DNA from 2 places in the Streptomyces sp. NPDC059740 genome. Region 1 is predicted to be linked to the other one. Evidence: predicted binding sites of a transcription regulator. Region 1 holds the regulator's gene; the other holds the start of a gene.

What was found. Region 1 encodes HspR, which represses chaperone genes until heat shock. Its sites were predicted from a motif close to TTGAGNNNNNNNNNCTCAA; they were not measured.
Region 2: the regulator HspR is predicted to act here: its motif matches at 3,795-3,813, upstream of lon (endopeptidase La).

The regions. Positions count from the first base shown of each region.
Region 1 is NZ_JBHWGP010000050.1:9,922-25,712, forward strand. Features, by position in the region: gene ACFV3R_RS31620 (SRPBCC domain-containing protein) at 1-376, opposite strand, end outside; gene ACFV3R_RS31625 (polyamine aminopropyltransferase) at 470-2,149, opposite strand; gene ACFV3R_RS31630 (DUF2617 family protein) at 2,342-2,917, opposite strand; gene ACFV3R_RS31635 (pyridoxal phosphate-dependent aminotransferase) at 4,032-5,198, shown strand; gene ACFV3R_RS31640 (Uma2 family endonuclease) at 5,241-5,795, opposite strand; gene ACFV3R_RS31645 (bifunctional metallophosphatase/5'-nucleotidase) at 6,052-7,866, shown strand; gene ACFV3R_RS31650 (YbjN domain-containing protein) at 8,071-8,598, opposite strand; gene clpB (ATP-dependent chaperone ClpB) at 8,788-11,523, opposite strand; gene ACFV3R_RS31660 (TIGR03618 family F420-dependent PPOX class oxidoreductase) at 11,815-12,234, shown strand; gene lepB (signal peptidase I) at 12,459-13,295, shown strand; gene ACFV3R_RS31670 (heat shock protein transcriptional repressor HspR) at 13,399-13,851, opposite strand; gene dnaJ (molecular chaperone DnaJ) at 13,853-15,040, opposite strand; gene grpE (nucleotide exchange factor GrpE) at 15,083-15,778, opposite strand; gene dnaK (molecular chaperone DnaK) at 15,775-15,791, opposite strand, start outside.
Region 2 is NZ_JBHWGP010000008.1:104,731-120,521, reverse strand. Features, by position in the region: gene ACFV3R_RS12935 (multifunctional oxoglutarate decarboxylase/oxoglutarate dehydrogenase thiamine pyrophosphate-binding subunit/dihydrolipoyllysine-residue succinyltransferase subunit) at 1-481, opposite strand, end outside; gene ACFV3R_RS12930 (ATP-binding protein) at 729-2,006, opposite strand; gene ACFV3R_RS12925 (response regulator transcription factor) at 2,003-2,740, opposite strand; gene ACFV3R_RS12920 (spermidine synthase) at 2,870-3,649, opposite strand; gene lon (endopeptidase La) at 3,836-6,268, shown strand; gene ACFV3R_RS12910 (lysozyme) at 6,335-7,201, opposite strand; gene ACFV3R_RS12905 (MarR family winged helix-turn-helix transcriptional regulator) at 7,578-8,045, shown strand; gene ACFV3R_RS12900 (hypothetical protein) at 8,105-8,950, opposite strand; gene ACFV3R_RS12895 (nitrate- and nitrite sensing domain-containing protein) at 9,475-13,200, shown strand; gene ACFV3R_RS12890 (roadblock/LC7 domain-containing protein) at 13,197-13,676, shown strand; gene ACFV3R_RS12885 (transposase) at 13,746-14,006, shown strand; gene ACFV3R_RS12880 (hypothetical protein) at 14,276-14,524, shown strand; gene ACFV3R_RS12875 (hypothetical protein) at 14,845-15,492, opposite strand.

The DNA of each region.
Region 1 (15,791 bases):
CCTCGCCGGCCCGCAGGCGCACGGTGAGGCCGGCCTCGGCCTTGCCCTCCCCGCGGGCCTCGGTGCCGGTGGCCTCGATCGCCAGCACGACCACGACCGGCTCACCCGTGGTGTCAGCGCTGTCCGCCGGTCCGGACCCGGCGGTGTTGCGTGCCGGGTCCGCTCCGCGCGGCTGGTCGGCGATGCGCAGGCCGAGACTGCCTCGGTAGGTGATGGAGGTGTTGCCCACCCGCAGGCGCAGCCGTCCCTTGAGGGGGCCGGGCCCCGCATCGCCGTCCAGCTGGACGCCGGGCAGGCACCGGGCCACCCGGTCCGGCTCGGTGAGGGCCTGCCGGACCACGTCGACGGGAAACGGAACGTACACCTCGTGCTCCATGTTTCGGAGCCTACCCACCAGGCCGCCGCACCCGACCCGTCCGGCACGAATCACCGGTACGGTCCTGCCCGCGGCCTTCGTGGCGCCAGGTGTTCAGTCCTCGTAGCGCGGACGCAGCAGTGTCGAGGGCGGCAGACGGGTGGGGCGGGAGCGGGAGAGGGCTGCCGCGTCGGCGCGCAGGACGGCGGTGGTGAGGGACCTGAGGTGCGGGCCGCCCCGGGTCAGCCGGAGCGGCGGGGTGGACCGGCCCGCCAGTACGTAACCCCAGCACGAGCCGTCCCGCCCCGCCCCCCGCCGGCACGGCGCCCCTGTCGGTGAGCTGTGGGGGCCGGACCGCCGGGCGACGGCGTAGGGCACGGTCCGCAGTCCGGCAGAGCGGACGGTGGCCTCGACCGTCCAGTAGGCGTGGGCCTCCCGGTGCGGCGAACCGGCGTCCACCACCAGGCGGCCGGCGGGGGCGAGCACCCGGGAGACCAGTCCGTAGAACTCCTGCGAGTACAGCTTGGTGCCGGCGGTGCCGAGCGGGTCGGGCAGGTCGGAGACCACCACGTCGTACCCCTCGGGCGGGGAGCCGGTGCGGGAGGGCCGCCGCAGCCAGCCGAACGCGTCGGAGTGCACCACCCGCACCCGCGGGTCGGTCATCGCCCCGCGGTTCAGCCGCGCCAGGCCGGGGTCGTGCCGGGCCAGACGCACCACGGCCGGGTCGATCTCCACCACCGTCACCGAGGCCACGTCGGGGTACCTCAGGATCTCGCGTACGGCCAGGCCGTCCCCACCGCCGAGGACCAGCACCCGGCGGTGTGGTCCGCTGCTCATCGCGGGGTGGACGAGCGCCTCGTGGTACCGGTACTCGTCGGCGCCGTCGACGCGCAGGTGTCCGTCGAGGTAGAGGGCGAGCGGCCGGGCTCCCGGGGCGCGGCTCGCGCTCCGGCCGTCAGGACCGGTGTCGCCGCCGGTGACCACGACTTCCTGGACGGCGCTGCGCACCGCGACCCGGGGGGCGCCGTAGATCGCCTGCCGCGCCGCACGTTCGAAGGGCCCGGCCAGGGCGAGGGCCGTGAGCAGCACGAAGAGCGCTGCGAGGTTGACCATCAGCAGCCCGCAGCGGGCGCGCCGGGTGAGATCGCGCCGGAAGAGCCACAGCACCAGGGAACCGCCGGCCAGCGCGTTGACCACGCCGGTGAGCAGCACGCCGGTCAGCTGGCCCAGTACCGGCAGCAGCAGGAACGGGAAGGCGAGTCCGCCGACGAGCGCCCCCACGTAGTCGGCGGCGAAGAGGTCCGCCACCGCCCCGCTGAGGTCCTGCCGCCGGATGCGCTGGATCAGCGTCATCAGCAGCGGGACCTCGGCCCCGACGAGCACCCCGGTGGCGAAGGAGAAGCCGACCAGCACCGGCCGGGACGTGCCCAGCCAGGCGAAGCAGGCGAACAGCGCCATGGCCGAGCAGCCGCCCACCAGTGCCAGCCCGGCCTCCACCAGACCGAAGCCGAGGGCCGCCCGGCACCGCAGCCGCTTGGCCAGGAGGGAGCCCACCCCCATGGCGAAGACCATCACCGACAGCACGACGGACGCCTGGGTGACGGTGTCGCCCGTCAGGTACGAGGCCAGCGCCACCAGTTCCAGTTCGTACACCAGCCCGCAGGCGGCGCAGACGAAGACGACGAGCAGCACGAGGAGCCGGCCGAGCGCGGCGGAGACGGGCAGCCGCGCCTGCTCCGCGACCTCGAACGCCGCGGCGGCGTCAGAGACTCGAGGATCGGACACGTCAACCACCCAGTAAACGCTACGTCACGACTCATGCACCATGCGTCACTCACAAGGGTGCAATCTCGCGAGAGGCGCACGCGCGTGCGCACCGATCGACGCTTCCGGAGGGCTTCCGCCCCGGATTGCGGCCGGCCCCCGCACCTCCCGGGCGCCCTCAAGCCGCCCGGGACAGGCCCGAGCCGCGCACCGGGCCGCAGTTCAGCCGCGCCCCGCCCGACCGGTGACCGCCGGGACACCGGAACAGCCGACTCCGGCCGCCACCCGCCCGGACACCCGCCCCGACACCCTCGTCCGGGTGGTCACCAGGGCGCCCTCCTGCGGATACGCGTGCCAGGTGCGCCAACAGGTCCGGCCCTCCCGGTGCTGCGCCAGCATGGCCGTGAACGCGTGGGGCGACCCCGGGAACGTGCCCGCGAGGCCGTAGGGGTGGTCGGCGACGAGGGCCAGCAGCTCCTGGGCCCGCCCGGCGAACGACGCCTCGGAGAGGTGTTCGACGTGGGCGGCGAACTCGTAGTCCCAGTTGCCGACCTGCTCGGCGACACCGAGCGGGAGGGGGGTGCTGCGGCCCGCCATGCAGGCCACGGTCTCCGAACAGACTCCGGTGCCGTCCTCCAGAAGGATCTGGTGCGAGGCCCCGAGGAGACGGAGCTGCACTTTTGAGCCACCGAGCCGGAGTTCGAGTTCGGCGAGCGCGGGCAGCGGCTCCCGGCCCAGCGCCCAGGCGAGGTCACTGGCGCGCGTGTCGGTGTACGTGGTCTTCAGAGAGGTGAGCATGGGTCGACTCCGCAGGCGCACAGGGATGGTGGGCCGGCCCCACGCGGTGGAGGACCAGGTTCACGGCTGACCGCCGGTAGTTGCCCACGCAGGTTGGCGAGATGTGGTCTCAACTCCGAGGGAACCACGGATGTCGGCGCTGCACATCGTTTTTACCCATCTTCTCCGGGTTTCCATCCCTCAGAGGGCCCGACAGTTCAGTTGTTCAACCACCGTCCCATGCAACGCTGTTGAGTTGGCCGAAAGCATGTGCCGCCAGCCCTCTACCAGCAGCACGTGCTCCCCGTCGCCACTCACCCCAGCACCTCAGGAGCCTCCCCCACACCCGCCTCCACCGCCGCCACAGGAAGAACCTCCGCCACAGGAGGACCCACCGCCGCAGGAAGAGCTCCCACCACAGGAGGACCCACCGCCACACGAGTGCCCACCGTGGTGACCGCCGCCGTGATGTCCGCCTCCGTGGTGACCGCTGGAGCCGGAGCCGCCGTCGCCGGCCCACCAGCTTCCGCCGTCGGTCGCGGCACCCCCGGCCGCGGCGCCCCCGCCCCAGTTACGGCCGCCCTTCCCGCCCTTTCCGCCGCGCCGGCCCGACGCCACGGCGACGATCCCGATCACCACCACGATCCCGATGACGATGACGAATCCCATGCGCTTCCCCCGTTGTCTCTCGTGCCTTCCTGCATCCGCACCGCTCCCCGGCCGCGTGACGTCGCCGCGTGGGTGACATCGCCGCGTGGGCGACATCGCGACGTGGGTGACATCGCCGCGTGGGGGTGTGCCCGGGGGCCCGCACCCAGTGCGGGCCCCCGGCCCCCGTCCCCCCGCTCCCCCGTCCCCCGTCCCCCGACTTGCGTGACAGGGGCATGCCCGCGCCCTGTCCCCCTCAAAGCGCAGTTGAGCAACTCCAGAGCTTCCAGCCGGTGTTGTCCCGGCGTGCGTCCCGGCCCGGAGCACGCCCGGGCTGTGGCGGAACGGCCGCGGACGGAGAGTGGGAGCATGTCCGTGTACGACCCCGAGGAGGTACCGACGTCCCGGCGGACGGCCGCGGACGGGCGCCAGCCCGGGCCGGAGGGCGTCCGGGGGGTGCCGGTCTGGACGGCAAGGATGGTGGGACATGGGTGGCAGGCCGCTGCTGAACCGCAGGCTGGACGGGCACGGGACGACGATCTTCGCCGAGATGTCGGCGCTGGCCCTCCGGACGGGCGCGATCAACCTGGGGCAGGGCTTCCCCGACACGGACGGCCCCGAGGAGGTCCGGGAGGCCGCGGTCCGAGCCCTGCGCGAGGGCCGCGGCAACCAGTACCCGCCGGGGCCCGGGGTTCCCGAGCTGCGCGCGGCGATCACCGAGCACCAGCACAGGTTCTACGGTCTCGACTTCGACCCGGACACCGAGGTCCTGGTCACCGCCGGGGCCACCGAGGCCATCGCCGCCACGCTGCTCGCCCTGCTGGAACCGGGTGACGAGGTCATCGCCTTCGAGCCGTTCTACGACTCCTACGCCGCCTGCATCGCCATGGCCGGCGCGGTCCGCGTCCCCCTCACCCTCCACGCCCCCGACTTCCGCCCCGACATCGACGCCCTGCGGGACGCCGTCACCCCCCGCACCCGCCTGCTGCTCCTGAACTCGCCGCACAACCCCACCGGCACCGTCCTCACCCGCGAGGAACTCGCCGCCATCGCCGAGCTGGCCGTCGAACGCGATCTGCTGGTCGTCACGGACGAGGTCTACGAGCACCTCGTCTTCGACGGCGAGCACGTGCCGTTGATCTCGCTGCCCGGCATGCGCGAGCGGACGGTGTCCATCTCCTCCTCGGGCAAGACCTTCTCCTTCACCGGCTGGAAGGTCGGCTGGGTCACCGGCGCCCCCGCCCTGGTGACCGCCGTCCGCACCGCCAAGCAGTACCTGACGTTCGTGAGCGCCGGCCCCTTCCAGTACGCCGTCGCGGAGGCCCTCCGCCTGCCCGACACCTACTTCGCCGGCCTGACCGAGGACATGCGCGCCAAGCGGGACCTGCTCTCCGGCGGTCTCGCGGACGCCGGTTTCGGGGTCCACCGGCCGCAGGGCACGTACTTCGTCACGACCGACATCGCGCCGCTGGGCGAGAAGGACGGCTTCGCGTTCTGCCGCGCCCTGCCCGAGCGCTGCGGCGTGGTGGCCGTCCCCAACGCCGTCTTCTACGACGACCCGGACGCCGGCCGGACCCTGGTGCGGTTCGCCTTCTGCAAGCGCACCGGCGTGCTGGACGAGGCGGTGACCCGGCTCCAGGGGCTGGCACCCTGACCCGCGCTCCGCCCCGGCCCCCCGGCCCGACGCCGGGGGCCGTCAGCCCGCGTCCCCCTCGGGCGTCGGCCTCGGAAGCTCGTCGAGGTCGAGGGTGAAGGTACGGCCGTCGGCCAGGGGGATGGGAAGCTTGCCCGTGCCGTACTTGTGGGTGTGCGCCGCGATGTAGCCGGTGCCGGTCGGCTGGGTGTGCAGGACGACCTCCTGGGCGTAAGGGTCGACCACCAGGTAGACGGGGATGCCGTAGCGGCCGTACTTCGCGGTGCAGTCGTCGTAATCCCTGCGTGCGGAGGAGGTCGAGACGACCTCGGAGATCAGCAGGACGTCTTCGAAGCTGTAGCGCCTTCCCTCCCGGCGGGCGTCCTCCCGGAGGATCGCCAGACCGGGGGCGGAGTTCTCGTCGGCGGGAAAGTCGATGGAGACATCCGATGCGGTTTTCGCATGGCGTCCGAGAGACACGATCGTGTCGTACTGCATCGACTTGATCGTGCTGGAGAGCTCGAAGCTCTGCGGAGTCATGATCACCTTTCCGTCAGCTCCGCACAGGACCGTGTATCCCTTGGGGAACTCCGTGTGCACGATCGCATCGACGCTCATGGACGGCTCCTTCCCGTTCGTGGTCAGGGTACGACCGACACAGGGCCGTGTCGTCGCACGCATCCGGGCCATGCCGCACCCCCCGGGACCGCCACCCGGCACCGGCGGCTCCCCCGGGACCGTCCCCGCGCAACCCCTGTCGCCCCCACCGTCCCATGGGCCAGAATCTACGCGCGTCACCACCCCAGCCCGCACCGCACAGTCGTCCCCCGGGTGAGCGCGCCGGGCGGCGGCAGCACCCACAACAGGAGATCGGATGCCCCTCAACCGCAGGGACTTCATCAACCGCTCGGCCGTCACCGGCGCGGGCCTCGCCCTGGCCGGCACCGCCGAGACCGTGGCCGCGGCGCCCGCCGGGGCCGCCACCCGCCACGGCCACCGGCCGAAGACCGCCTCGCTGCGCGTACTGGGCACCACGGACCTGCACGGTCACGCCCTGAACTGGGACTACTTCACCGACGCCGAGTACGACGACGCCGACCACAACGACGTCGGCCTCGCCAAGATCGCCACCCTGGTCGCCCAGGCGCGTCAGGAGAAGGGGCACGAGCGCACCCTCCTGCTCGACGCCGGCGACATCATCCAGGGCACCCAACTCTCCTACTACTACGCCCGCGTGGAGCCCATCACCGGCACCCGGAGCGGTCCCCGCCACCCCATGGCGCTGGCCATGAACCACCTGCGCTACGACGCCGCCGCCCTCGGCAACCACGAGTTCAACTACGGCCTGCCGCTGCTCCGCGCCTTCCAGGAGCAGTGCGACTTCCCGCTGCTGGCCGCCAACGCCGTGGACGCCACCTCGCTGCGGCCCGCCTTCCCCCCGTACGTGGTCAGGCGGGTGCCGGTCGAGGGCGGCCCGGACGTGAAGGTGGGCATCCTGGGGCTGACGAACCCCGGCATCGCCGTCTGGGACCGGAACAACGTGCAGGGCAAGCTCGCCTTCCCCGGCCTGGTGGAGCAGGCGAAGGTCTACGTGCCCCGGCTCCGTTCCCTGGGCTGCGACGTCGTCTTCCTCGTCAACCACTCCGGCATGGACGGCGGCACCTCCTACGGTGACGCGGTGCCCTACCCGGAGAACGCCTCCTCGCTGGTGGCGGCGCAGGTCCCGGGCATCGACGCGATCCTGGTGGGCCACACCCACGTCGAGCGCCCGCAGACCGTCGTCACCAACGAGGCCACCGGCCGGCCCGTGGTGCTCTCCGAGCCGCTGATGTGGGGGATGCGGCTGAGCGTCTTCGACATCGACCTGACGTGGTCGCGCGGCGGATGGCAGGTCAGCAAGGTCACCGCCGAGGTCCGCAACGCCGCCACGGTGCCCGAGGACGCGGCGGTGGCCCGGCTGGTCAGGGACGAGCACCGGAAGGTGGTCGCCTACGTCAACCAGGTCGTCGGGACGTGCACCGCGACGATGTCGGCCGCCGAGTCGCGGTACCGGGACACCCCGATCGTCGACTTCCTCAACCAGGTGCAGGCCGAGACGGTGAGCGCCGCGCTGGCCGGGACCGAGCACGCCGACCTCCCGGTGCTCTCACAGGCCTCCCCGTTCTCCCGGACCGCCGTCATCCCGGCCGGTCAGGTCACGCTGCGGGACGTGGCCGGGCTCTACGTCTACGAGAACACCCTGGACGCCAAGATCCTCACCGGCGCCCAGGTCAAGGACTACCTGGAGTGGTCCGCGGCCTACTTCACGCAGACCGCGCCCGACGCGCCCGTCGACGTGGACAGGCTGACCGGTGCGAACAACACCCCGGACTACAGCTACGACGTGCTCAGCGGCGTCAGTTACGACATCGACATCTCCCAGCCGGTCGGCTCCCGCATCACCGGGCTCAGCCACGCGGGGGCGCCGATCGACCCGGCCGCGCAGTTCGTGCTGGCGGTCAACAACTACCGCTCGGGCGGCGGCAGCAACTACCCGCACGTCGCCGCCGCCACCTCGGTCTGGTCCTCCTCCGAGGAGATCCGCAACACGATCATCGCCTGGGTGCAGAAGCACGGCACGATCGACCCGACCGCCTTCGGCGCCGACCACTGGCGGCTCACCCGCGCCGGTGTCCCGGTCTTCCCCTGACCCGTGACCCGCCGCTTCCCGTCACCCCGTCCTCCCGTGACACCCCTCTACCCGTGACCGTTCGGGGCTACCCGTGACCGTTCGGGACAGGGAGACGCGACAGGGCCCGGGTCTCCGTGGGTGGAGGTCCGGGCCCTGTCGTGAGCGGGTCGCCGTCCGGCGGCTCCGCGCGGTGGGCGCGGTGGGCGCGGTGCGGCGCTGGGGTCAGCCCTCGTCGTCGGGCTTGTCGTTGCCCTCGATGTCGGCCTCCAGGCCGAGCTGCTCCACGAGCCACTTGTCGAACTCGATGGAGGCGCGCACCCAGCTCACCGTGGAGGAGACGAAGTGCTCCAGGGAGACCCCGGTGCCGATCAGCATGGAGGCCTCGCCGATGAGGCGGACGCTGCCGTCGTCGTGGGTGTGCGTGTAGATCTTGGGCCAGAGGGTCCGGCGGTTCCAGTCGTCCAGCGCGTCGAGGAGCTTCGGGCGGTCCTCGATGGTGTGCGGCCGGTCGTAGAAGGTGCGGACGGAGAAGACCTGCTGCTCCTCGTCGCCACGGAACATGAAGTACGTGCGGAACTGCTCCCACGGGGCGGCGAGGTCGCCCTCGTCGTCTACGACGTACTTCAGCTCCATCTGGTCGAGCAGCTGCTTGACCAGGTCCTGGTCAGGCACGATCGGGCCCTGCGGTCCCGTCGGCTGCGGTTCGGGCTGGCCCCCGAAGTTAGGAATCGAGGACGGGTCGATAGTCACCGTGGAAGTCCCTTCGTGGTGGTCCCTTCCATCCTCCCCCACACCCGCCCCGTCCTGGCAAGCCCGGCCGGAGCCCGTGTCGATCTCCCCGGTACGGGCTCCTCCCCCTGCCTCGCCCGGCCCCCGCTCGCGGCCGGGGCGGGCCGGGCGCGGCGGGCCGGGTGGGGCGGACGGGACGCGTCCGGCGGCTCAGTCCGCGCTGCCGCCGGGCCCCGCCGCAGCGGCCGAGGACGACGCCGTCTCCTTGGTGAGGCTGGGCCCGGCCCCACCCCGGGGCCCCTCGCCGCCGGAGGTGACGGCGAGGGCCGATCCGTCCGGGGCGACCTCGACGCGCACCGTGTCGCCGTCGGCGATCCCGCCGGCGAGGATCTCCCGCGCGAGCTGGTCCCCGATGGCGGTCTGCACCAGGCGGCGCAGCGGCCGGGCACCGTAGGAGAGGTCCGGTCCGGGGCCGCCCTGCGGCTGGTCGACGACCGGTTCCTGGCCGAGCCAGGCCAGCCAGGTCAGGGCGCGGTCGCTCACGTCCAGGGTGAGGCGGCGCTCGGACAGGCGGCGCTGCAGGTGCGCGATCTGGAGCTGGGCGATGCGTTCCAGCTGGTCGGTGCCGAGCGGGTGGAAGACCACCACGTCGTCGAGGCGGTTGAGGAACTCGGGACGGAAGGAGGCCCGCACGCTCTCCAGCACCTTCTCCTCCTTCTGGCCCTCCTTGAGAAGGGGGTCCATGAGGAACTGCGAGCCGAGGTTGGAGGTGAGGATGAGGAGGGTGTTGCGGAAGTCGACGGTGCGGCCCTGGCCGTCGGTGAGGCGTCCGTCGTCCAGCACCTGGAGCAGGATGTCAAAGACATCGTGGTGCGCCTTCTCCACCTCGTCCAGCAGGATCACGCTGTAGGGGCGGCGGCGGACGGCCTCGGTGAGCTGGCCGCCCTCCTCGTAGCCGACGTAACCGGGGGGCGCGCCGACGAGCCGGGCCACCGAGTGCTTCTCGCCGTACTCGCTCATGTCGATGCGGACCATCGCCCGCTCGTCGTCGAAGAGGAAGTCGGCGAGCGCCTTGGCCAGCTCGGTCTTGCCCACGCCGGTGGGGCCGAGGAAGAGGAACGAGCCGGTGGGACGGTCGGGGTCGGCGATGCCGGCGCGGGTGCGGCGCACCGCGTCGGAGACGGCGCGCACCGCCTCGCGCTGGCCGATCAGCCGCCGGCCGATCTCCTCCTCCATGCGCAGCAGCTTCTGGGTCTCGCCCTCCAGCAGGCGGCCGGCGGGGATGCCCGTCCAGGCGCCGACGACGTCGGCGATGTCGTCCGGGCCGACCTCCTCCTTGACCATGCTGGAGGTGGTGGCGGCCTCCTGCTCGGCCTCCGCCTCGGCCTCGGCGGCCTCCTCCAGTTCGCGCTCCAGGGCCGGGATCTCGCCGTAGAGCAGCTTGGAGGCGGTGTCGAAGTCGCCGTCGCGCTGGGCGCGTTCGGCCTGTCCACGCAGCTCGTCCAGCTTCTCCTTCAGCTCACCGACGCGGTTGAGGGACTGCTTCTCCTTCTCCCAGCGGGCGGTGAGGCCGCGCAGCTCCTCCTCGCGGTCGGCAAGGTCGCGGCGGATCTTCTCCAGGCGCTGGAGGGAGGCGGCGTCACTCTCGTTGCGCAGCGCCAGCTCCTCCATCCGCAGCCGGTCCACCGAGCGCTGGAGTTCGTCGATCTCGACGGGTGAGGAGTCGATCTCCATGCGCAGCCGGGACGCCGCCTCGTCGACCAGGTCGATGGCCTTGTCGGGCAGGAAGCGGGAGGTGATGTAGCGGTCGGAGAGGGTGGCCGCGGCGACGAGGGCGGAGTCGGCGATCTGCACCTTGTGGTGCGCCTCGTAGCGGCCCTTGAGGCCGCGGAGGATGGCGACGGTGTCCTCGACGTTCGGCTCGGCGACCAGCACCTGCTGGAAGCGGCGCTCCAGCGCCGGGTCCTTCTCGATGCGCTCGCGGTACTCGTCCAGCGTGGTGGCACCGACCATCCGCAGCTCGCCGCGGGCCAGCATGGGCTTGAGCATGTTGCCCGCGTCCACCGAGGAGTCGCCGCCGGCGCCGGCGCCGACCACGGTGTGGAGTTCGTCGATGAAGGTGATGATCTGGCCTTCGCTGGACTTGATCTCGGCGAGGACGGTCTTGAGGCGCTCCTCGAACTCACCGCGGTACTTGGCGCCCGCGATCATCGCGCCGATGTCCAGCGAGACCAGGCGCTTGTCGCGCAGGCTCTCGGGGACGTCGCCCTTGACGATGCGCTGGGCCAGGCCCTCCACGACGGCGGTCTTGCCGACGCCGGGCTCGCCGATGAGCACCGGGTTGTTCTTGGTGCGGCGCGAGAGGACCTGCACCACGCGGCGGATCTCCTGGTCCCGGCCGATGACCGGGTCGAGCTTGCCCTCGCGCGCGGCGGCGGTGAAGTCCGTGCCGAACTTCTCCAGCGCCTTGTAGGTGCCCTCGGGGTCGGCGTTGGTCACCCGTTGCCCTCCACGGCTCTCCTCGAAGGCGGCCACCAGCTTCTTGGCGGTCGCGCCCTGCTTCTCCATGACCTCGGCGGTCAGCCCGCCCTGCGCGGCGATGCCGATGAGCAGGTGCTCGGTGGAGACGTACTCGTCCCCGAGCTCGCGAGCGCGCCGGGAGGCGTCGCTCACCGCGGCCAGCAGTTCCCGGTCGGGTTGCGGCGGCGCGACCGTGGAGCCCTGCACGCTCGGCAGGGCGGCCAGCCGTCGTTCCGCGCCGTCGCGCAGGGCGGCGCTGTCGGCGCCGACGGCGGCCAGCAGGTCGGTGATGTTCTCGTTGTCCTGCCCGGCCAGCAGCGCGAGCAGGAGGTGGGCGGATGTCATGTCCGCGTGTCCCGAGGCGACGGCTCGCTCGTTGGCGGCGTTCAGCGCCTCACGGCTCCTGTTGGTCAGCTCCGCGTCCACGGGTGCGTGCTCCTCCTTCTGACGTGCTCTGGCGTCGACGACCGAGGTCGTGCCGGGGCCTCCACCGGACGGCTCCCGTCTTGCCTACACCAACCTTCGATAAGTTGAGTCTATTCCACTCAAGGTGTTGGTGGCCAGCGGCTCGACCCCTCGTCGCGAGGGCCGGGACCGGGTTCCGGGTGCCCACTCCGGGCGCCCCGCGGCGTCCCGGGAGCCTCGCCGGTCCGTCCCGGCCGGCCTCCCGCGGGGCCACCGCAGCGCTCGCCCTCCCGGCCCTCTACCCTCGCTGCCATGGCCCACGACCTGCGCGCCCTGCCCGAGGCCTACCTGGACTTCTGGCGCGAGCCGCACCTCTCCACCCTCACCACGCTCCGGCCGGACGGCACCCCGCACGTCGTCCCGGTCGGCGTCACCTTCGACCCCGCCACGCTCACCGCCCGGATCATCACCTCGGGCGACAGCCGCAAGGCCGTCAACGTGGCCGCGGCCGGCGCCGCGGGCCTGCCGGTGGCCGTCTGCCAGCTCCAGGGCCGCCACTGGGCCACCCTGGAGGGCACCGCCCGCCTGCGCACCTCGCCCGAGGCCGTCGCGGACGCCGAGGACCGCTACGCCGAGCGCTACGGCCACCCGCCGCGGCCCAACCCCAAGCGGGTCGTGCTGGAGCTGACCGTGACCCGGGCCCTCGGCAACGTCGGCCGTCCGGCCGCCTGACGGGCCCGGCCCGGTGCGCGTCCCGGCTCCGCCTCCCCCACCAGGGGTTTCCCCGCCCGGCCGGGCTCCGCACCGCCTCCGGGGCCACCCTCGCGTACCGCCGCGAGCCCCCGCCTACCGCCTCCCTTCGGACACATCCACCACTCCCGTCCCGAATCCACAGCTCACAGGGCTACGATCCGGGAGGACCGCAAGCCAGCCCGAGCAACACGGGGGATGATCAGGTGCCGTCATGGAGGCGTGGACAGGACGCACGGCGTGCCGGTGAGGAGCAGGCCGACGCCGCCTCGTCCAGCCGTGAGGAGGGCCCCGAGGGCCCGGGCGCCACGGCGGCCGGTGGCGACGGCGGCGAAGGCCCCGGCACCGCGTCCTCCCGGGGCGGGCGCCGCCGGCACCGCCGTGAGGCGGCGCCCCGACCACTGTGGAAGGAACTCCCCCTCCTGGTGGTCGCGGCGCTGGTACTGGCCCTGGTCATCAAGACCTTCCTGGTCCAGGCGTTCTCCATCCCCTCGGGGTCCATGGAGAACACCCTGCTGGTGGGCGACCGCGTCCTGGTCGACAAGCTGACCCCGTGGTTCGGCTCCGAGCCCGAGCGCGGCGAGGTGGTCGTCTTCCACGACCCGGGCGGCTGGCTGGCCGGCGAACCGGCCACGCAGACCAACGCCCTGCAGGACGCCCTGGCGTTCGTCGGGCTCTCCCCCTCCTCCGACGAGCGCGACCTGATCAAGCGGGTCATCGGCGTCGGCGGTGACACCGTCAAGTGCTCGGGGACGGGACCGGTGCGCGTCAACGGCAAGGCGCTGGACGAGCCGTACGTCCAGCCCGGCAACACCCCGTGCACGCAGGGGCGGTCCTTCACCGTCAAGGTGCCCAGGGGCGACATCTGGGTGATGGGCGACCACCGCCAGGACTCCGCCGACTCCTCCTACTGGCACCAGGTCAGGCCGGGCCACGAGTTCGTCCCCGTCGACGACGTGGTGGGCCGGGCCTTCGCCGTGGCCTGGCCGATCTCGCAGTGGACCACGCTGCCGGTGCCCTCGACGTTCAAGCAGCTCGGCTGAGCAGCGCCTCCGGGCCGCCGGCCGTGAACCGGCCGCCCGGACGCACCGAAGGGGCCGGGAGTTCTCCCGGCCCCTTCGGCCTGCCTGTTCCCGCCCGCCCGCGCTACTTGTCCCGCTTGGGGCGCCAGACCACCAGTGCGCTGGTCTGCTGCACCTCCTGGTACGGGACCAGGTCGCGGCGGTAGGAGGCGTGGACGGCCGCCTCCCGCTGCCGCATGGCGGTGGCCGCGCCGTCCAGGGCGCCCTGGAGTTCCACTACGCGCTGCTGGAGTGCGGCGACCTGGTTCTCCAGCTCGATGATGCGCTTGATGCCCGCGAGGTTGATGCCTTCTTCCTGGCTGAGCTGCTGCACCTGGCGGAGCTGCTCGATGTCCCGGGCCGAGTAGCGTCGGCCCCGGCCCGCGGTGCGGTCGGGGGAGACGAGCCCGAGACGGTCGTACTGCCGCAGAGTCTGCGGGTGCAGGCCGGACAGTTCGGCCGCGACGGAGATGACGTAGACCGGTGACTCTTCGGTGAGTTCGTAGGGGTTACGACCGCGCCCGACGCGGTTGTCCATCTCATGCTCCCTTCGCGGCCTGGAACAGCTCCGCCCGCGGATCGATGTCCGCGGTCGCCTCTCGGTAGGTCTCCAGCGCTTCCCTGGCCTTGTCGTCGAGATCCCTGGGCACTGCGACCTCGATGGTGACCAGCAGGTCGCCGCGCGTGCCGTCCTTGCGCGACGCCCCCTTGCCCCGGGCGCGCATGGTGCGGCCGTTGGGGGTTCCCGCCGGCAGCCGCAGCGTCACCGGCGGCCCGCCCAGCGTCGGCACCCGCACCTCGCCGCCGAGCGCGGCCTCGGCGAAGGTGACCGGCACCGTGACGGTCAGGTTGTCGCCCTTGCGGCCGAAGACCGGGTGGGCGTCGACGTGCACGACGACGTAGAGGTCACCGTGCGGTCCGCCGCGCTCACCGGGTGCGCCCTTGCCCCGCAGCCGGATGCGCTGCCCGTCGGACACGCCCGCCGGGATGCGCACCTGCATGGTGCGGGCGCTGGTGGCCCGGCCGCTGCCCTTGCAGACCTCGCAGGGGTTCTCCGCGATCAGGCCGCGGCCCTTGCAGTCGCCGCACGGGTCGGTGAGCGAGAAGCCACCGCCGCCGCCCCGGCTGACCTGGCCGGTGCCGACGCAGGTCGGGCAGACCCGCGGGGTGCCGTTGCGGTCGCCGGTGCCGTTGCACGCCTTGCAGGGCTCCTGGCTCGACATCCGCAGCGGGACCGTGGCCCCGTCCACCGACTCGCTGAAGCTGAGCGTGACCTCGGACTCGATGTCCTGGCCCCGCCTCGGCTGGGTGCGGGTGCCCGTGCCGCCGCGGTTGAACAGCCCGCCGAAGACGTCCCCGAGGCCGCCGCCGAAACCACCCGCGTTCCCGGCGCCGCCCGCTCCGCCCGGGGCGCCGCCGAAGAGGTCGCCCAGGTCGAAGTTGAAGGTGCCGCCGCCGGCTCCGCCCGGTCCGGGCCGGAAGCCGCCGCTGCCGAACAGGGCGCGGGCGTCGTCGTACTCCTTGCGGCGCTTGGGGTCGCCGAGGATCTCGTTGGCCTCGCCGATCTCCTTGAACCGCGCCTCCGCCTTGGGATCGTTCTTGTTGGCGTCCGGGTGGTTCTCGCGGGCGAGCTTCCGGTACGCCTTCTTGATCTCGGCTTCGGTGGCGTCCTTGGGGACGCCGAGGACCTTGTAGTAGTCCTTCTCGACGAAGTCCTTCGTGCTCATCCTCGACGTCCCTCCTCTCGTACCGTCTCCCGCCGACCGGGCTCAGGACCCCTCGGGGCCACCGTTCTCCTCGTCGGCGGTCTTGCCTTCGGCGCCCGACGCCTCCTCGCCCTTGGCGCCCTGGGCGCCCGGCTGCGGTTCGGCGACGGCCACCCGCGCGGGGCGCAGCGTGCGCTCGCCGATGCGATACCCCGGCTGGAGGATCGCCACGCACGTCGTCTCGGTGACGTCCGGTGCGTAGCTGTGCATCAGCGCCTCGTGCACGGTCGGGTCGAAGGCCTCGCCCTCTTCGCCGAACTGCTCGAGCCCCATCTTCTGGGTCACCGACTCCAGCGACTCGGCCACCGACTTGAAGCCGCCGACCAGCTCGCCGTGCTCACGGGCCCGGCCGATGTCGTCCAGCACCGGCAGCAGCTCCGACAGGAGGTTCGCGGAGGCGACCTCCTTGACGGCGACCCGGTCCCGCTCCACCCGGCGGCGGTAGTTCTGGTACTCCGCCTGGAGGCGCTGGAGGTCGGCGGTGCGCTCGTTCAGCGCCGTGCGCACCTGGTCGAGCTGCGCGGTGAGGGCGACGTCCTGCGCGCCCTTCGCGTCCTTGTCCCCGGCCGGGGCCGGGCCCGCCTCTTCAGCGGACCCGGCGCCCGGCGCCGCGTCGTCCCGGGACTGCGCGGCGTCGGACTGTGCGGCCTCCTGAGGGACGTCGGGCTTCTCGTCGAAGCCCCCGGTCTCCTCGGTCACGCGGCACCACCCT
Region 2 (15,791 bases), on a different contig from region 1:
TGTTCTTGGCCACGGCGGCGGCCGGACCACGCAGCGTGACGAACTCCGGGCCGCTCGGCGCCTCGGCGTCGGTGCTCGCCGCGGCCTTCGGCTGCGCGGCGGCGGCCGGCTTGGCCTGTGCGGCGGGCTTGGGCTGCGCGGCGGGGGCGGCCTTCGGCTGCTCCGCCTTGGCGGGCTCGGGGCGTGCCGGCGTGCCGGTGGCGGCCTGCGGCGCCGGAGAGGGAGTCGCGGGGGACTGGGCCGGGGCGCTCGCGGCGGGCCGCGCCGCGGCCTGACCCCCGGACGCCGAGTCCGGAGCGGTGGCACCGCCCGGCTTGTAGTCGGCGAAGAAGTCCCACCAGGCTCGGTCTACCGAGTTCGGGTCCTGGAGGTACTGCTGGTAGATCTCATCGACGAGCCACTCGTTGGAGCCGAACGGAGACGCGCTTGAGGCGTCCTGATCGGTCGAAGTGCTCGAGCTGTTGGGGGACTGTGGCGACACGGCGGCAACCGCCCTCTTCCGCTTCCTGAGGTGATGGACAGCGGGAATAAAGGCTACGCCTGTTATGACCTTCGGTGCAGTCCGGGAGGCCCTTCGTCGCCTAGGTCACATTTCCGAGCGGGTTTCAGGGCAGGTTCGAGCGGGAAACACACGGGGTTTGCCCGTTGTCGGGTACGAATGATCGACAAGCTGCGGAATCCGTGGTTCCGCAGCCGACCCTACGGCAGTGGACACGCTCGGCCCACGGTCAGCCTCGCGCCGAGCCACTACCCGGAAGAGTGACGCGGATGCGGCATCCGCGCTCGGACTCCGCCACCCCGATCCGCCCGCCGTGCAGATCGACGGCCCAGCGTGCGATGGCCAGGCCCAGCCCCGTGCCGCCGTCGGTCCCCGGCCCCGAGGTCCCCGGGCCGCCCCGGTTGAACCGCTCGAAGACGTGCAGCCGCTCGGCCGCGGGTATCCCGGGGCCCTCGTCCTGGACCTCCAGGACGAGGCTCTCGGGCGCCTCGCCGCCACGGGCACGCACGGTGACCCTGCCGTGCCGGGGGCTGTGCTTGATGGCGTTGTCGATGAGGTTGGCCACCACCTGGTGCAGGCGCTCGGCGTCGGCGTAGGCGGTCAGCTCCGGCGGCGAGACGTCCAGGTGCAGGTGGACGTCGGTACGGGTGTGGGTGCCCGAGCCGGGGGTGCCCAGCGTGGTGGCGCCGCGGCTCATGTTGGCCTCCTTGAGCACCCCCGAGAGGTACGGCCACACCTCGAAGCGCCACGCGTGCAGCGGCACCACGCCGTTGTCCAGGCGGGAGAGGTCCAGCAGGTGCTCCACCAGCCGGCCGAGGCGCTCGGTCTGCCGCAGCGCGGTGCGCATGGTCTCCGGGTCGGGCTCGATCACCCCGTCGACCACGTTCTCCAGGACCGCCCGCAGCGCCGCGATGGGGGTGCGCAGCTCGTGCGAGACGTTGGCGACCAGCTCCTTGCGGTGCCGGTCCACCCCCTCCAGATCGGCCGCCATCTGGTTGAAGGACTCGGCGAGCTCCCCGAACTCGTCGCGGCGGCTGAGCTGGACCCGACGGGTGTAGTCACCCTGCGCCATCGCCCGCGTGACGTCGGTCATCTCACCCAGCGGGGCGGTGAGCCCGTTCGCCACGAACTGGGTGACCAGCAGCGAGGCGATGATCGAGAAGACGGTGATGACGCGCAGCTCGGTCTCCGAGTGCAGCGCCACGAAGACCAGCAGCGTGGTGATGACCACCGAGACGACCACCAGCGCGCCCAGCGCGGCCTTCACCGAGCGGTAGGGGTCCAGCGGGCGCAGCGCCTCCCAGATCCGCCCCCACCACTGCCGCAGGCAGGAGGGGCAGGACGGCCTCTGGAGGCGTGGCGCCGACCAGCGCCGTGCGCGCTGCGCCGCCCGCCGGGCCCGCGCGGACGGCCAGTCGCGCACCCACGCGGTCACCGCACGGGCGGGGCCCGAGCGGGTCAGGGCGGCGAGGCGGTCGGTGGACTTGCGCGGCCCGGGGAGGTTCATGCCTGGGGGGTCTCCAGGGCGTAGCCGACGCCGTGGACCGTGCGGATGCGCTCGGCGCCGATCTTCCGGCGCAGCGCCTTGATGTGACTGTCGACGGTGCGGGTGCCCGAGGCGTCGGCCCAGTCCCAGACCTCCGCGAGCAGCTGCTCGCGCGAGAGCACGGCCCGGGGCGTGCCGGCCAGGCAGACCAGCAGGTCGAACTCGGTGGGCGTGAGGTGGACGTCCTCGCCCTGGACCCGCACCCGGCGCTGCGCGTGGTCGATCTCCAGCTCGCCCAGGCGCAGGCTGCCGCCGCGCGGCGTGTGCGCGGCCTGCGTGGCCCGCTCCACCCGGCGCAGCAGGACGTGCACCCGGGCCGCCAGCTCCCGCATGGAGAACGGCTTGGTCATGTAGTCGTCCGCGCCGACACCCAGCCCGACGAGCATGTCCGTCTCGTCGTCGCGGGCCGTCAGCATCATCACCGGCACCGGACGCTGCGCCTGCACCCTGCGGCACACCTCCAGGCCGTCGAAGCCCGGCAGCATGACGTCCAGGACCAGCAGGTCCGGCTCCCACGCCTGGGCGGCGGCGACCGCGGAGGGGCCGTCGCCGGCGGTCTGCACCTGGAAGCCCTCGGCCCGCAGCCGCGCCGCGATGGCGTCGACGATCGTCGGGTCGTCCTCGACGACGAGTACGCGGCGCTGTGCGCCGGGCGTAGCCGCTGCCGCGCCCTGGGTGGTCTGTGTCTGCTCCATCGCCCGCCCCTGCATGTCCCCGTGTCTCGGTCCGCATCCTGCCGCGGCCTCACGGCGTGTACGACTGGTCACCATGCGTGAGTGCCGACGGTCGTCGCCTTCCGGTCGCCCGGTGGGGACGGGTGCCGCTCACGCGCCGGTCACAGCGTATGTGCTGCCAGCAGCGTACGGGCAGGGGCCGACGGCGTTCTCAGCGGCCTTGCGTGCGAGGTGCACCACGTCGGGGACACCTCGGACGACAGGGATCTCAACGGTACGGACCGAGACGAAACCGGCACCCCGCAGCGCCTCCTCGAAGGCCGCCGAGGGCTGCGCGGACCATACCGCCAGGACGCCGCCGGGCGTGAGGGCGTCCCGGCAGGCCGCCAGCCCGGCCGGGGCGTACAGGCCCTCGTTGCCCTCGGTGACGGTCCAGTCGGGGCCGTTGTCCACGTCCAGGCAGAGCGCGTCCCAGCACCCCTCGCCCCCGGGCCGCTGCGGGGTGTCCGCGACGAGCCGGAGGTGGTCCAGGAGGTCCGCCGCGAGGACCTCGGTGCGGGGGTCGGCGAGGGCTGGGGCGGTGAGCGCCGCGAGCGGGCCGTCGCGGTGCCAGTCGATCACCGCGGGTTCGCGCTCCACCACGGTGATCCGGCCCCAGCGCGGCTCCTGCACCGCCTGCACCAGTGAGAACCCCACCCCGAGGCCGCCGACGAGCAGCGCGGGCCGCTCCCGGTCGGCGGGCAGCGCGTCGAGTGCCGCGTCCACCAGCAGCCGCTCGGAACGGCCGTCGGAGGTGTCCATGAGGAAGCAGCCGTTGGCGATGATCTCGAAGTGGGTGCCGCGCCGCCGCAGCACCACCTCGCCGTACGGACCCTCGCGCCGGTCGAGGGTCTGCGGGCTCTCCTGCGCTGGGGTGGGAGGGGTAGGCATGGGGCCCATCCTGGCCCCTGCCCGGGGTGGGTGGGCAAGCGCTTTCCCGCGTGGCCCGGCAGGCAGGTGATCGCTGACGGCGAACAGCGGGCGGGGTGGGGCCGGGAACAACCGGGGGTGCCGCGGGCATTGATCCCTCCAGAGCTTGAGCGACCATTGCTCAACTTGCCTGCTGAAGGGGAGATCATGGCTTCGACGTCTGCACCGCTCACCCTGCCGGTCCTGCCGCTCGACGACGAGGTCGTCCTGCCCGGCATGGTGGTGCCGCTGGACCTGTCCGACACCGAGGTGCGGGCCGCGGTCGAGGCCGCCCAGGCCGCCGCACCCGAGGACTCCCACGCCGGCCGGGGCCGCGTCCTGCTGGTCCCGCGGACCGAGGGGCGGTACGCCTCCGTCGGCACCCTCGGCCGCATCGAGCAGGTCGGCCGCCTCTCCGACGGAGACCCCGGGGCCCTCATCCGCGGCCTGGAACGCGTCCGCATCGGCGCCGGCACGACCGGGCCCGGCGCCGCCCTCTGGGTGGAAGGCACCGTCGTGGCCGAGGCCGCGCCCGAGCCGCTGCCGGGGGCGGTGACCGAGCTGGTCACCGAGTACAAGGCGCTCACCACCAGCTGGCTGCGCCGCCGCGGGGCCTGGCAGGTCGTCGACCGCGTCCAGCAGATCGAGGACGTGGGCCGGCTCGCCGACAACTCCGGCTACTCGCCGTTCCTGACCACCGAGCAGAAGGTCCGGCTGCTGGAGACCACCGACCCGGTGGCCCGCCTCCGGCTCGCCACCGAGTGGCTGCGCGAGCACCTCGCCGAACAGGACGTCGCCGAGTCCATCGCCAAGGACGTCCAGGAGGGCGTGGACCGGCAGCAGCGCGAGTTCCTCCTGCGCCGTCAGCTTGAGGCCGTCCGCAAGGAGCTGGCGCAGCTCGGCGGCGACTCGGGGGACGAGGGCGAGGACCCCCGGGCCCGCGTCGAGGCCGCCGACCTGCCCGAGGAGGTGCGCCGGGCCGCCCTGAAGGAGGTCGACAAGCTGGAGCGCGCCGGGGACCAGAACCCGGAGGCCGGCTGGATCCGCACCTGGCTCGACACCGTCCTGGAGCTGCCCTGGAACACGCGGACCGAGGACGCCTACGACATCGCCGGGGCCCGCGCCGTCCTGGACGCCGACCACGCCGGCCTCGACGACGTCAAGGACCGCATCACCGAGTACCTGGCCGTCCGCAAGCGGCGGGCGGAGCGCGGCCTCGGCCTGGTCGGCGGCCGGCGGGGCGGCGCGGTGCTGGCACTGGTCGGGCCGCCCGGGGTCGGCAAGACGAGCCTGGGCGAGTCGGTGGCCCGCGCGATGGGGCGGAAGTTCGTCCGGGTCGCGCTGGGCGGTGTGCGCGACGAGGCCGAGATCCGCGGGCACCGGCGCACCTACGTGGGCGCGCTGCCCGGCCGCATCGTGCGCGCCGTCAAGGAGGCCGGGTCCATGAACCCGGTCGTGCTCCTCGACGAGATCGACAAGGTGGGCGCCGACTACCGCGGAGACCCGGCGGCGGCGCTGCTGGAGGTGCTCGACCCGGCGCAGAACCACACCTTCCGCGACCACTACCTGGAGGTCGAGCTCGACCTCAGCGACGTCGTCTTCCTGGCCACCGCCAACGTCCTGGAGGCCATTCCGGAGGCGCTGCTGGACCGCATGGAGCTGGTGCGGCTGGACGGCTACACCGAGGACGAGAAGGTGGTCATCGCCCGCGACCACCTGCTGCCGCGCCAGTTGGAGCGGTCCGGCCTGGAGCCGGGCGAGGTGGACGTGACGGAGGAGGCGCTGCGCAGGCTCGCCGGCGAGTACACCCGGGAGGCCGGGGTGCGGAACCTGGAGCGGTCCGTCTCCCGGCTGCTGCGCAAGGTGGCGGCCGACCACGAGCTGGGCCGGCGCGAGCTGCCGTTCACCGTCGGGCCCGAGGAGCTGCGCGGGCTGATCGGGCGCCCGCACCACACCCCGGAGGCCGCGCAGGACCCGGCGGAGCGGCGCACCGCCGTGCCCGGCGTGGTCACCGGACTCGCCGTCACCGGGGCAGGGGGCGACGTGCTCTACGTCGAGGCCTCGCTGGCCGACCCGGAGACGGGGGCCACCGGCCTCACCCTCACCGGCCAGCTCGGCGACGTCATGAAGGAGTCGGCGCACATCGCGCTGTCCTTCCTGCGCTCCCACGGCGCGGAGCTGGAGCTGCCGGTGGGCGACCTGCGCGAGCGCGGGGTCCACCTGCACGTGCCGGCCGGCGCGGTGCCCAAGGACGGCCCGAGTGCGGGCGTGACCATGACGACGGCGCTCGCCTCGCTGCTGTCGGGGCGCCGGGTGCGGCCGGACGTGGCGATGACCGGCGAGGTGTCGCTGACCGGGCGGGTGCTGCCGGTCGGCGGCATCAAGCAGAAGCTGCTCGCCGCCCACCGTGCCGGCATCACCACCGTGGTGATCCCGCGGCGCAACGAGCCCGACCTCGACGACGTGCCGGCCGAGGTGCTGGCCGGGCTGGAGGTGCACCCCGTCTCGGACGTCCGGCAGGTCCTGGAACTCGCGCTGGCCCCCGGGGGCCGGGCCGAGGAGTCCGGCGACGCCTCCGCCGAGGTGCCCGTGGCGGCCTGAGCACCGCGTCGCGGGGCGAGGGGGCACGGTGGGGACGTGCCCCCTCGCCGGACCGGGCGTGCGGCCTCAGCCGTTGGCGAGGGCCTGGACCCGGCTCAGGTCACCGTTGAACTTGTTGTGGTCGCCCACGGTCGGGCCGGTGGAGGTGTACTGCCAGATGGTGTGGAAGCCCCAGCCGGCCGGCAGGGTGCCCACCGAGGAGCCGTAACGCGGGATCCACAGCGGGTTGACCGACCCGAAGGCCGCCGAGTTGCCCGTGCACTGCGTCCACCAGCTGGTGGAGGTGTAGATCACCGGGTCGCGGCCGGTCTTCGCCTTGTAGGTGGAGGTGAAGTCCTTGACCCAGTTGACCATGCCGGCCGCGCTCAGCCCGTAGCAGGTCGCGCCGTAGGGGTTGTACTCCATGTCCAGGGCACCGGGCAGCGTCTTGCCGTCCTTGGACCAGCCGCCGCCGTGCGCCAGGAAGTAGGTGGCCTGGGCGGCGCCGCTGGAGGTGTCGGGGGTGGCGAAGTGGTAGGCGCCGCGGATCATGCCGACGTTGTAGGAGCCGTTGTACTGCTGGGCGAAGGAGGGGTTGGTGTAACTGGTGGACTCGGTGGCCTTGACGTAGGCGAACTTCACACCCGAGTTCCACAGCGTCGCCCAGTCGACGCTGCCCTGGTGGCTGCTGACGTCCACCCCCTCGGTGGTGGCGACCAGCGGGTTGGGGGTGGCCCTGCCGCCGGCGGTCCCCTCGTGCCTGGCGATCTGCGAGCCGGCGTAGTCCAGGTCGGGGTGGAGCGGCTCGGGGCTCTTGTGGGGGGCGGCGGCGCCGGCCACCCCGGTGGCGCCGACGAGGAGGGCGCCGGCGGCGACGGCCAGGGCTCCGATCCGGAGCGGGGAGCGGCGGGACGCGAGGCGGGTGCGGACGGAGCCGGATCTGTGCACGGGCATGACTGCCTCCGAGGATCTCGGTCGAATCCTTCAGGGGGGACGTGGGAGGGGTGCACCACGACGACACGGGCCACGCCTACCAGGACACGACTGGCCGATCAGTTGTGACCGGACCGCCGTTTGGTGTGGTCATGCCATCGCGCGGCCCAGACGATACGCGCGTAGATGAGTGGAGGGAAGCGCCCCTGGGTCTGCCGTTGGTCTGGGCCTGCGAAATACTTGCCCGACCGCGGGCGAGGGGCCCGTCACCACGGACTTCGGCGTCACCGGGTGCGGCAGCAGGAGGGGTGCGGTTCTCGCGGTGAAGGAAACTTTCAGCGATGACGGAGCGGGAAGGGGCGCTGACGTGCGGGACACCGAGACGGAGGACGGGCCTGTGTCCGAGGACCCCCCTGGTGTGGACCACGAGTTCCTGGCCCTGGAGCGGGAGCTCTCGGTGTTCCTGCGCCGGGCGCGTGCCTCCTCCGGGGAGATGGCCCGGGAGGTCCACCCCGACCTGGAGGCCGCGGCGTACGGACTGCTGGTGCGGCTGGCCGACGCCGGGCAGCAACGCGCCACGGAACTGGCCGGGTACTTTGGTGTGGGCAAGGCGACCATAAGCCGGCAGCTCCGGGCGCTGGAGGACCTGCGGCTGATCGCCCGCGAACCCGACCCGGCCGACGGGCGCGCCGTCCTCGTGCGGCTGACGGACGAGGGCCTGGACCGTTTCACCCGGGTCCGCGAGGCCCGCCGTGCCCGTTACGCCCGGCGGCTGGCCTCCTGGGACCGTGCGGAGGTCGCGGAACTCTCCCGGCTGCTCCACCGGATGAACGCCGAACAGGAACTGGAGGACGACCGGGGCTGACCGGCCCCGGCCCACCTGCGGGGAACGGCGGCCGGCCGGGCGTGTGGCGCACCGCCTTGTCAGGGACGCACGTAGAGCGCCGAGGCGTCGTCGCGCACCTTCCCCCTCGGGTGCGCCGTCCCCGTCGCGTCCGCGGCCTCGGCGGCGCGGACCCGGTCGAGGAGTTGCTGCGGGCCGGTCCGGTGCAGCAGGGCCATGGTGTCCGTCCAGTCGCCCTCGTGGAACACCTCGACCCAGCGGCTCGCGCCGTCGCTGAGGGCGGCGAAGGCGCTCAGGTCGTCGACCGGCCGGCTCCCGGTCACCGCGCGGGCGGCGACGGCGGGGTCGGCGGCCGCGGTGAAGAAGCCCCCCTCGGCGTTGCGCAGCGCCTCCACCGCGCGACCGTAGGCGGCAGCGGCCCCGGCCCGCTCGGCGGACCCGTGCGCCAGCGCCCGCACCGCGTCCCGCTGGGCGAGGAGCGCGGACGGCAGGTCGGCCAGGCGGGTGTCCAGGACGGCCTCGACGCGGCCCTCGGTGTCCTCCAGCAGCAGGACGGAGTCCGACAGGACCAGGTACTCGACCTCGCTCGCCGACCAGCGCACGGCCACCACGGTGGCCTGCGGCGTGCGCGGGTGAGAAAGGTCACAGGTTTCGCGGTGGGCGTCGGCGGTTCGCCGCACGGCCCCGGCCAGTGCCTGGGGCAGCGTCATGTCGCGCCGGGAGGCCGCCAGTTCCAGCAGCGCCCCGCCCAGCCGGGCGGTGAACCACGGGACGCCGTGCGGGCACCCCACGTCCCCCTCCGGTGGCGTGACGCCGTCCAGGAGCACCGCCGCGCCCCCCTCCCCGGCGGCAGGCACGGCCACCGAGACGAAGTCCTCGTTGGGGTGTTGGGGATTCCCCGGAGCGGTGGCGAGATCGACGCGCATGCCGGCCAGTCTGCCGCACCTCCCGGCCCGGCGGCGGTGGCGGCTCCGCCCGCCGGCCGTCCGGCGCCGTGGGCGGCCGGTGCGGCGGGCTGCCGAGGGCCCCGGTCGAGTCGTCCCAAGACGGGGAGAGGGCGGGCGCCGGACGGGGCGCTTCCGGCGGGACGGCGTGCGGGCGGGCATCTTCCCAGGCGCTTCACGGTTCTCCAAACGACGCCCGACGGGCGGTAAGGTGTCGCCTCACGATCGGAGTTGACCGAGGTTGATGGTCAACTTGCGAATGTTGTTCACTCCTTCGGGTGGCCGACTCTCCGTTGTCGCGCCGCAGCGCGGCGCGGGTGCGAGGGTCGTGGTCCGAAGGACCGGAACACGGCTGACAGACTCGCCGCGACGCGCACACACCGGACTGGAACACATCCCCGCGCGCGGGCACGCATACGTCGCCGCGGGCCCGGCGGTGGCCGCCCGTGCAAGGGACGCCCGGCGGAGCCCGCACGTGCCACACGGCGTGGGCAGGTGAGACGAGAATGCGAGCAGCGGTGCGGAACAAGCGGGTTCAGGACGAGGCCGGGAGCGGGACCTCCAAGGGGCAGGCCCCCGCGCCGGGCGGCCGGGGCGTCGGCCCCGCCGGCTTCGGCCCCGACACCTCCGAGGGCAGGCGCCCGGCCCGGGTGCGCAACCGGCTGATGGTCGCCGTCGCCGTGGTCGCGGTGGTCGTCGCCGGGGCGGGGGCCCCCGTCGTCGCCGCGCGGGTGGCGGACACCCACGACTCCCAGCGCCTGGTCGACCTCGCCGAGCTCAACGCCCGGGCGGTGACGCTGGCGCACTCCCTCGCCGACGAGCGCGACGCGATGACCGGGTACCTCGCCGCCGCCGGTTCCTCCGACACCCCCGGCACCCCCGGCGGCACGGACGGCACCACCACCGGCGGGACGACGACACCTTGGGGCACCACCACCGGCGGGGCCGGGACGGGCGCCACGGGCTCCGGCACGGGTACGTCGACGGGCTCCACGGGAGCCGGCACGGGCCTGACGGGCGGCGGGACGGGCACCGGCGTCTCGTCCCGGGCCCCGGCACCGACCGGCGGGCCGGGCACCCCGGCGCCTGCCGTCCTCGGCGGCCTCCCCGCGGGCGGCACCGCGTCCCCCGCGGCCTACCCGGTGACCCCCGCCGCCGTCTCCAAGGCCGCCGCGCCCTCGGCCGCCGACCGGGAGCGGGTGGACCGGCAGGCGCGGGAGCTGCGTACCGAGGCACAGGACACCTCCGGCGACGAACCGGCCTACCGGAGCGCCGACCGGGCCCTGCGCGACCTCGCCCCGGTCCGCCGCGCGGCCCTGGCGAAGCAGACCTCCCCGACCGAGACGTTCACGGCGTACAACCGCCTCATCGACGCGTTGGCCGGTATCGGGGCGGCGCTCGCCCGCGACCTGCCCGCCCGTGCCCAGGCCGGCTCCGGCGCGGACTCCGACACGCAGGCCCTGCCGCTGCTCACCCGCGCCGTCGACCAGGCCGCGGCCGCCCAGGGCCTGCTGCTCGCGGCCCTCGGCGCCGGCGGCGAGCAGCAGGAGCTGACGACCGCCGCCCAGCACGCCGACTTCCTCTCCGACGCCGCCCTGGCCGACTTCCGGCTGACGGCCCGGCAGGGCGCCCGCGACGCCTACCAGCGGACGGTGAACGGCGCCGACGTCACCCGGGCCGAGCGCTACCTCGCCACCCTCACCGACGAACCGCGCCTGGACGCCGCCGACCGCAGCCTGGACCGCGAGAAGCTGCGGGACGCCCTCACCGCCCGGGTCGGCCTCATGCGGAGCGTGGAGTCGGCCATGACGACGGCCGACACCGCGCGCCTGGCATCGCTGCGGGACGAGGACGTCACCGCGCTGGAGACCGCCATCGGCCTGCTGGGCGTCTGCCTGCTGCTCGCCGTCGGCGTCAGCGTGTGGGCGGCTCGGTCCCTGACCCACCCGCTGGCCGCCGTCCGGCGCGGGGCCGAACGGCTGGCCCGCGACCCGGGTGTCGAGCGCCCGATGACCTACCGGGGCCGCAACGACGAGTTCGCCAAGACCGCCCGCCACGTCAACACCCTGCACCAGCACGCCGCCGAACTCGCCCGCCGGGTGACCGCGCTCGACGCCGAGCAGGCCCGGCAGCTCAGCGGGCGCAAGCGGCTGGCCGCCGAGCGCGACGTCCTGCAGGAGCAGCTGGCGGCGCTGCGGTGCGAGCGGGACGAGCTGGCGGCCCGACTCGCCTCCGGCGGAGCGGACGCCGTCGCGCCGGAGGCCACCGGGCGGGACACGGTCGAGCGGAACCGGTTCGTCAACCTGGCGCTGCGCACGCTGGGACTCGTGGAGCGCCAGCTCGCCGTCATCGAGGCGATGGAGGAGCACGAGCAGGACCCGGAGCGGCTGGACACCCTCTTCCGGCTCGACCACTTCGCCGCGCAGATGCGCCGGTGCAGCGAGAACGTCATCGTGCTGGCCGGCACCGAGCAGGGCACGGGCCACCACCACGCGGGGCCGGTGCCGCTGGTGGACGTGTTGCGGGCGGCCGTCAGCGAGATCGAGCCCTACGAGCGGGTGGACATCACCGACCTGCCGCCCGGCGCCGAGGTCGCCGGGTTCGCCGCCGACGACGTCAGCCACCTGGTAGCCGAACTCCTCGACAACGCCGCCGCCTTCTCGCCCGACGACACCCGGGTGTCGCTGTCCGGCGAGAGCGGCGAGGACGGCGAGGTGCGGCTGCGGGTGACCGACGAGGGCATCGGGGTCGAGCCGGAGCGCCTCGCGGAGATCAACGCGCTGCTCGCCGAGCCGGGCACGGCCGCCGCCGAGCGCACCCTGGACACCCTGGGCCTCGGCCTGTACGTCGTGGTGCGGCTCGCCGCCCGCCATGACGTCGGCGTCCGGCTGACGGCGGGGGAGTGGGGCGGCACCGCAGCCCTCGTCGAACTGCCCGCGGCACTCCTGACCGGGCGCCGCGACACCCTCGTCGACGCCCCGCGGGGCGGCACCGCCCCCGCTGCCCCTGTTTCGGCCCCGGCCGCTGCGGCCCTCACCACCCCGGCCTCCGACCCTGACGCGCGGGAGCAACCCGCGCCGGAGGCCACCGCGGACGACGAGCCCCGGCACCAGGACCGGGCGGCTGCGGACGCGGGCGAGCAGGCGACGGCCGAGGCCGATGCGGGTCAGGCCGCCCCCCGCGGGGAGACCACCGCGGGCACCGGCACCGCGCCCGCCCTCCACGAGAGGCCGTCCGCCCCCGCGCCGGCCGAGCCTGCGACACCGGCCGAGCCTGCGACACCGGCCGAGCCCGAGGCATCTGCCGAGTCCGAGGCGGTGGCAACGGGAGCGTCCGCCGGAACGGCCCCGGCCGACGCCTCCGCCGAGTCCGGCGCGAGCGCCTCCTTGGCCGAGACCGGCGAGAACTCTGAGACCGGCGAGAACTCTGAGGCCGGCGAGAGCTCAGAGGCCGGCGAGACGGTTGAGGCCGCTGAGGCCGGCACGAGTGCTGAGACCTCCGAGACCTCCGAGACCGCTGAGACCGCTGAGGCCTCCGGGACCGGAGCGGCCACCGGGACCGCCGGTGCCGAGACGGCTCCGGTGCCTGCCGCCGATGTTGCCGGGCCCCGGCCGCATCCCGAGGAGGAGACGTCGGCCGGTGAGGTGAGCCGGTCCGCGACAGCGGCGGCCGGTGCCCCGGAGGTGCCCACCGTGCCCCGGCAGGCCGGTCCCGACGACCCGCGGCCCGGCGGCGCCGGGGACGGCCGGGCGGACGCACCGGCCGCTGCGGGGGACGGGGCGGACGCGGGCTCGCCCGGGCGCTGGGAGCGCGTCGCGGAGTCGGGCCTGCCGCAGCGCACCCCCCGCGTGGCGCCGCCCCGGCAGCCGGCCGAGACCACCGCGCCGCGCCGCAGCGGCGGCGAGCACGCGGAAGCCATGCGGCGCCGCCTGGGCGGGTTGCAGCGTGGCGCACAGGCGGGGCGGGCCGCTGCGGCGGCCGAGCACGCCGGCGAGGACGGACCCCGTACCGGCGGGCCCGCCGCGGCGGGCCGGTCGGCCCGGGACGCGGAGGCTCCGGGGGTGCACCCCGCCGAGCGGGCTGACGGGCCGGCACACCACCCCGAGCGTCCCGAACCGCGTCCCGGTGACGCGGCGGACGGACGCATACCGAGCAGGGAGACCTACCGAGCCGACGACGAGGGGGAGACGGCCCCCCACCACGATGACGTCCCCGAGGAGGAACGCGGGTGACCCCCCACGCGTCCACTGCGTTCGGCCCCCAGTCGGCCGGGGGTGAGGAGCTGGACGGGCTCCTCACCCGGCTGCTCGAAGAAGTGCCCGCCATCCGCTCGGTGGCCGTGGTCTCGGCGGACGGCCTCCTGCTGCTGTCCTCCGAGCCGCGGGACGGTGAGGTGGCGGCTCCGGGGCCGCGCGGTGGGCCACGAGGCTCCAGCGCCGACCTGGCCACCATCGTGTCGGGCCTCGGCAGCCTCACCGCCGGGGCGGCCCGGCTGATGGACGGCGGGGTGGTGCGCCAGACCATGGTGGCGATGGACGACGGCACCCTGTTCGTCACCTCCATCAGCGACGGTTCGCTGCTGGGCGTGCACGCCGACGCCGACTGCGACACCGAGGCGGTCGCCTACCACAGCGCCCTCTTCGTCAGCCGCGCCGGCCACGTCCTCACCCCCGAGTTGCGCGCGGACCTCGGGGTGGCGGTCCGCTGAGGGCGGCCCTGCGGGGCGCGCCAGGGCGCCGGGGGCTGGGTGTGTTGTTCGGTGGGGCTGGAGACGTTGTTGCCCCAGGACACCAAGCCGGGCCGGCCCAGGACGCGTCTGGCTCCGGGTCTGCTGGATCGGCTCGCGCGGCAGGGGGTGGCGGTTCCCCTGCTGGTGGCGGATGCCGGTTACGGCCGTAGCGTCTCCTTCCGCCTGGCGTTGGAGGAGCGAGGCTGGTCCTGCGTCATGGCCGTTGATGCCAAGGAGGTTGTCCAGCCCGCCTCGGCCGTGCCGGTCCAGCCGGGCCAGGGCGGGCTGGGGCCGCCCGGGGGCGGATGACGGTGGCACGAACACCCATGCCGGCGGGTACGGGTGGTCTGTCGTAGCCCTGTAACAGGGACCGCGAGCGCTTGGAGCGTCACCCGTTCGTGTGATCGACTGCTTGGGGTGAGCTCGAAGCGCAACGCGACGCTTTGCGGTCGGACACGACTTCGGCCGACCGCGGGGCCGGTTCGGTCCAGTCGCGTTCCGCGATGAGCGGGCCGTGCGCCGCAGAGGCGTACGCGCACCACTGCACGTCTGCACGTATGTACGTAAGGAGAGAAAACATGCGCAAGTTCCAGCGCGCAGCAGTCGCCGCCGCCGGCATCCTGGCTTTCTCCGGCCTCGGCCTCGGAGCCACTGCCCAGGCCGCTGACCTCCCCTCGATAGACACGCAGGGCGACGCCGCGACGGATTGCTTCACGCCGGAGACCCAGCAGTTGGTGGACGAGGGCGTGGGCCACCACGTCACGATCGTCCACTGCGAACGCGAACCGCAGAACCCGGGCAGCATGCTGGTGTTCTACCGGGGCTGAGCCCGAGCGGGTCACCTCCGGCCCTCTCCCGGTCTCCTTGACCGTGCGCGCTCAGGGAACCGGGCCCCGTACCCGCAACGGGGGCTCCGTCGACATGACGCACGAAGGCGGCTCCTCCCCCCCCGTCGGGGGAGGAGCCGCCTTCGTGCTGCTCGGTGACGGCGGTGGTCGGACGTGGGCGAGGGTCACTGCGCTCAACGTCGAGAACCCGGACACCGCGCTTCGACAGGGACGACTACAAGCAGCGGCACGCCGTCGGGTGCGGAATCAACCGGCTCAAACGCCACGGGCCGTCGCCACGCGGTACGACTCGCCGTCCGTTACGAAGCAACCGTGCTGGTCGCAGCGGGTCCGTCGTCAAGGGCCCGGCGCGGGCCGCCCGCCGGCGTGGCCGTCGCCCCCGCTCCCCGCACGCCCGGGCCGGTGGTGGGGCCCGCGGCCCGGCCGGGACCGCCGGCCTCGAACTCCCGGAGGCCCAGGAGGCGGTCGGTCGGCAGGGTCGCCAACGCCTTTTCCACCTCGGCCAGCCTCCTGGACCTCGTCTCCAGGACCCTGCGCCGCGCCGTGGCCAGGCGCCGGTGCGCGACGAGTGCCTCCTTCGCCTTGCCGGTCAGGTCGTTGACGGCGCGTGCCGAGGTGATGAGCCGTCGCACGGTCGCCCGTTGGGCACCGGCCGCCTCGGCCAGCAGATGGCGCCGCTCCAGCAGGGCCTGCGGGGCGGGGGCCAGCAACGCCCGGAGGTAGGGCGTGAGCTGGGCCCCCGCGGTGGTGCGGTACTGGAGGGACGCGAGTCGCCCGGCGTCGGCCCGGGCGCCGGCCAGCGTGCGCCGGGCTGTGGCGAGGCGCCGGGCCAGGACGCGCTCGCGGCCCTCCTGACGGTGCAGGGCCGCGTCCGAACCGGTGACCGCGCGCGTCGCCTCCGCCACCTCCTGGTGCAGCACGCGCAGGCGTGCGAGGAGCGCGGCCACCGAGCCGTCGCCGGTGCCGGCGTCCGCGCGGGGGCCGGTCTGCGGCGCGGCGGCAGCCCCCTGCCGGCGGACGGCCGGTGAGGCTGAAGCGGCCGGTGGGGCGGACGCGGCCGGGCCGGGTGTCCCCGTGGCGCCGGGCGGACGCGTGGCCGGGGCGGTGCTTGCGGGGTTCCCCGCGGGTGGGGCGACCGCCGGTGGTGGGGCCGGGGCGGGCGGCGCGCCGGGTCCGGGAGGTGCACCGGCGGCCAGGGTCCCGGTCACCGCCACCACCGCGCACACCGCCGTGCAGGACCTGCGGA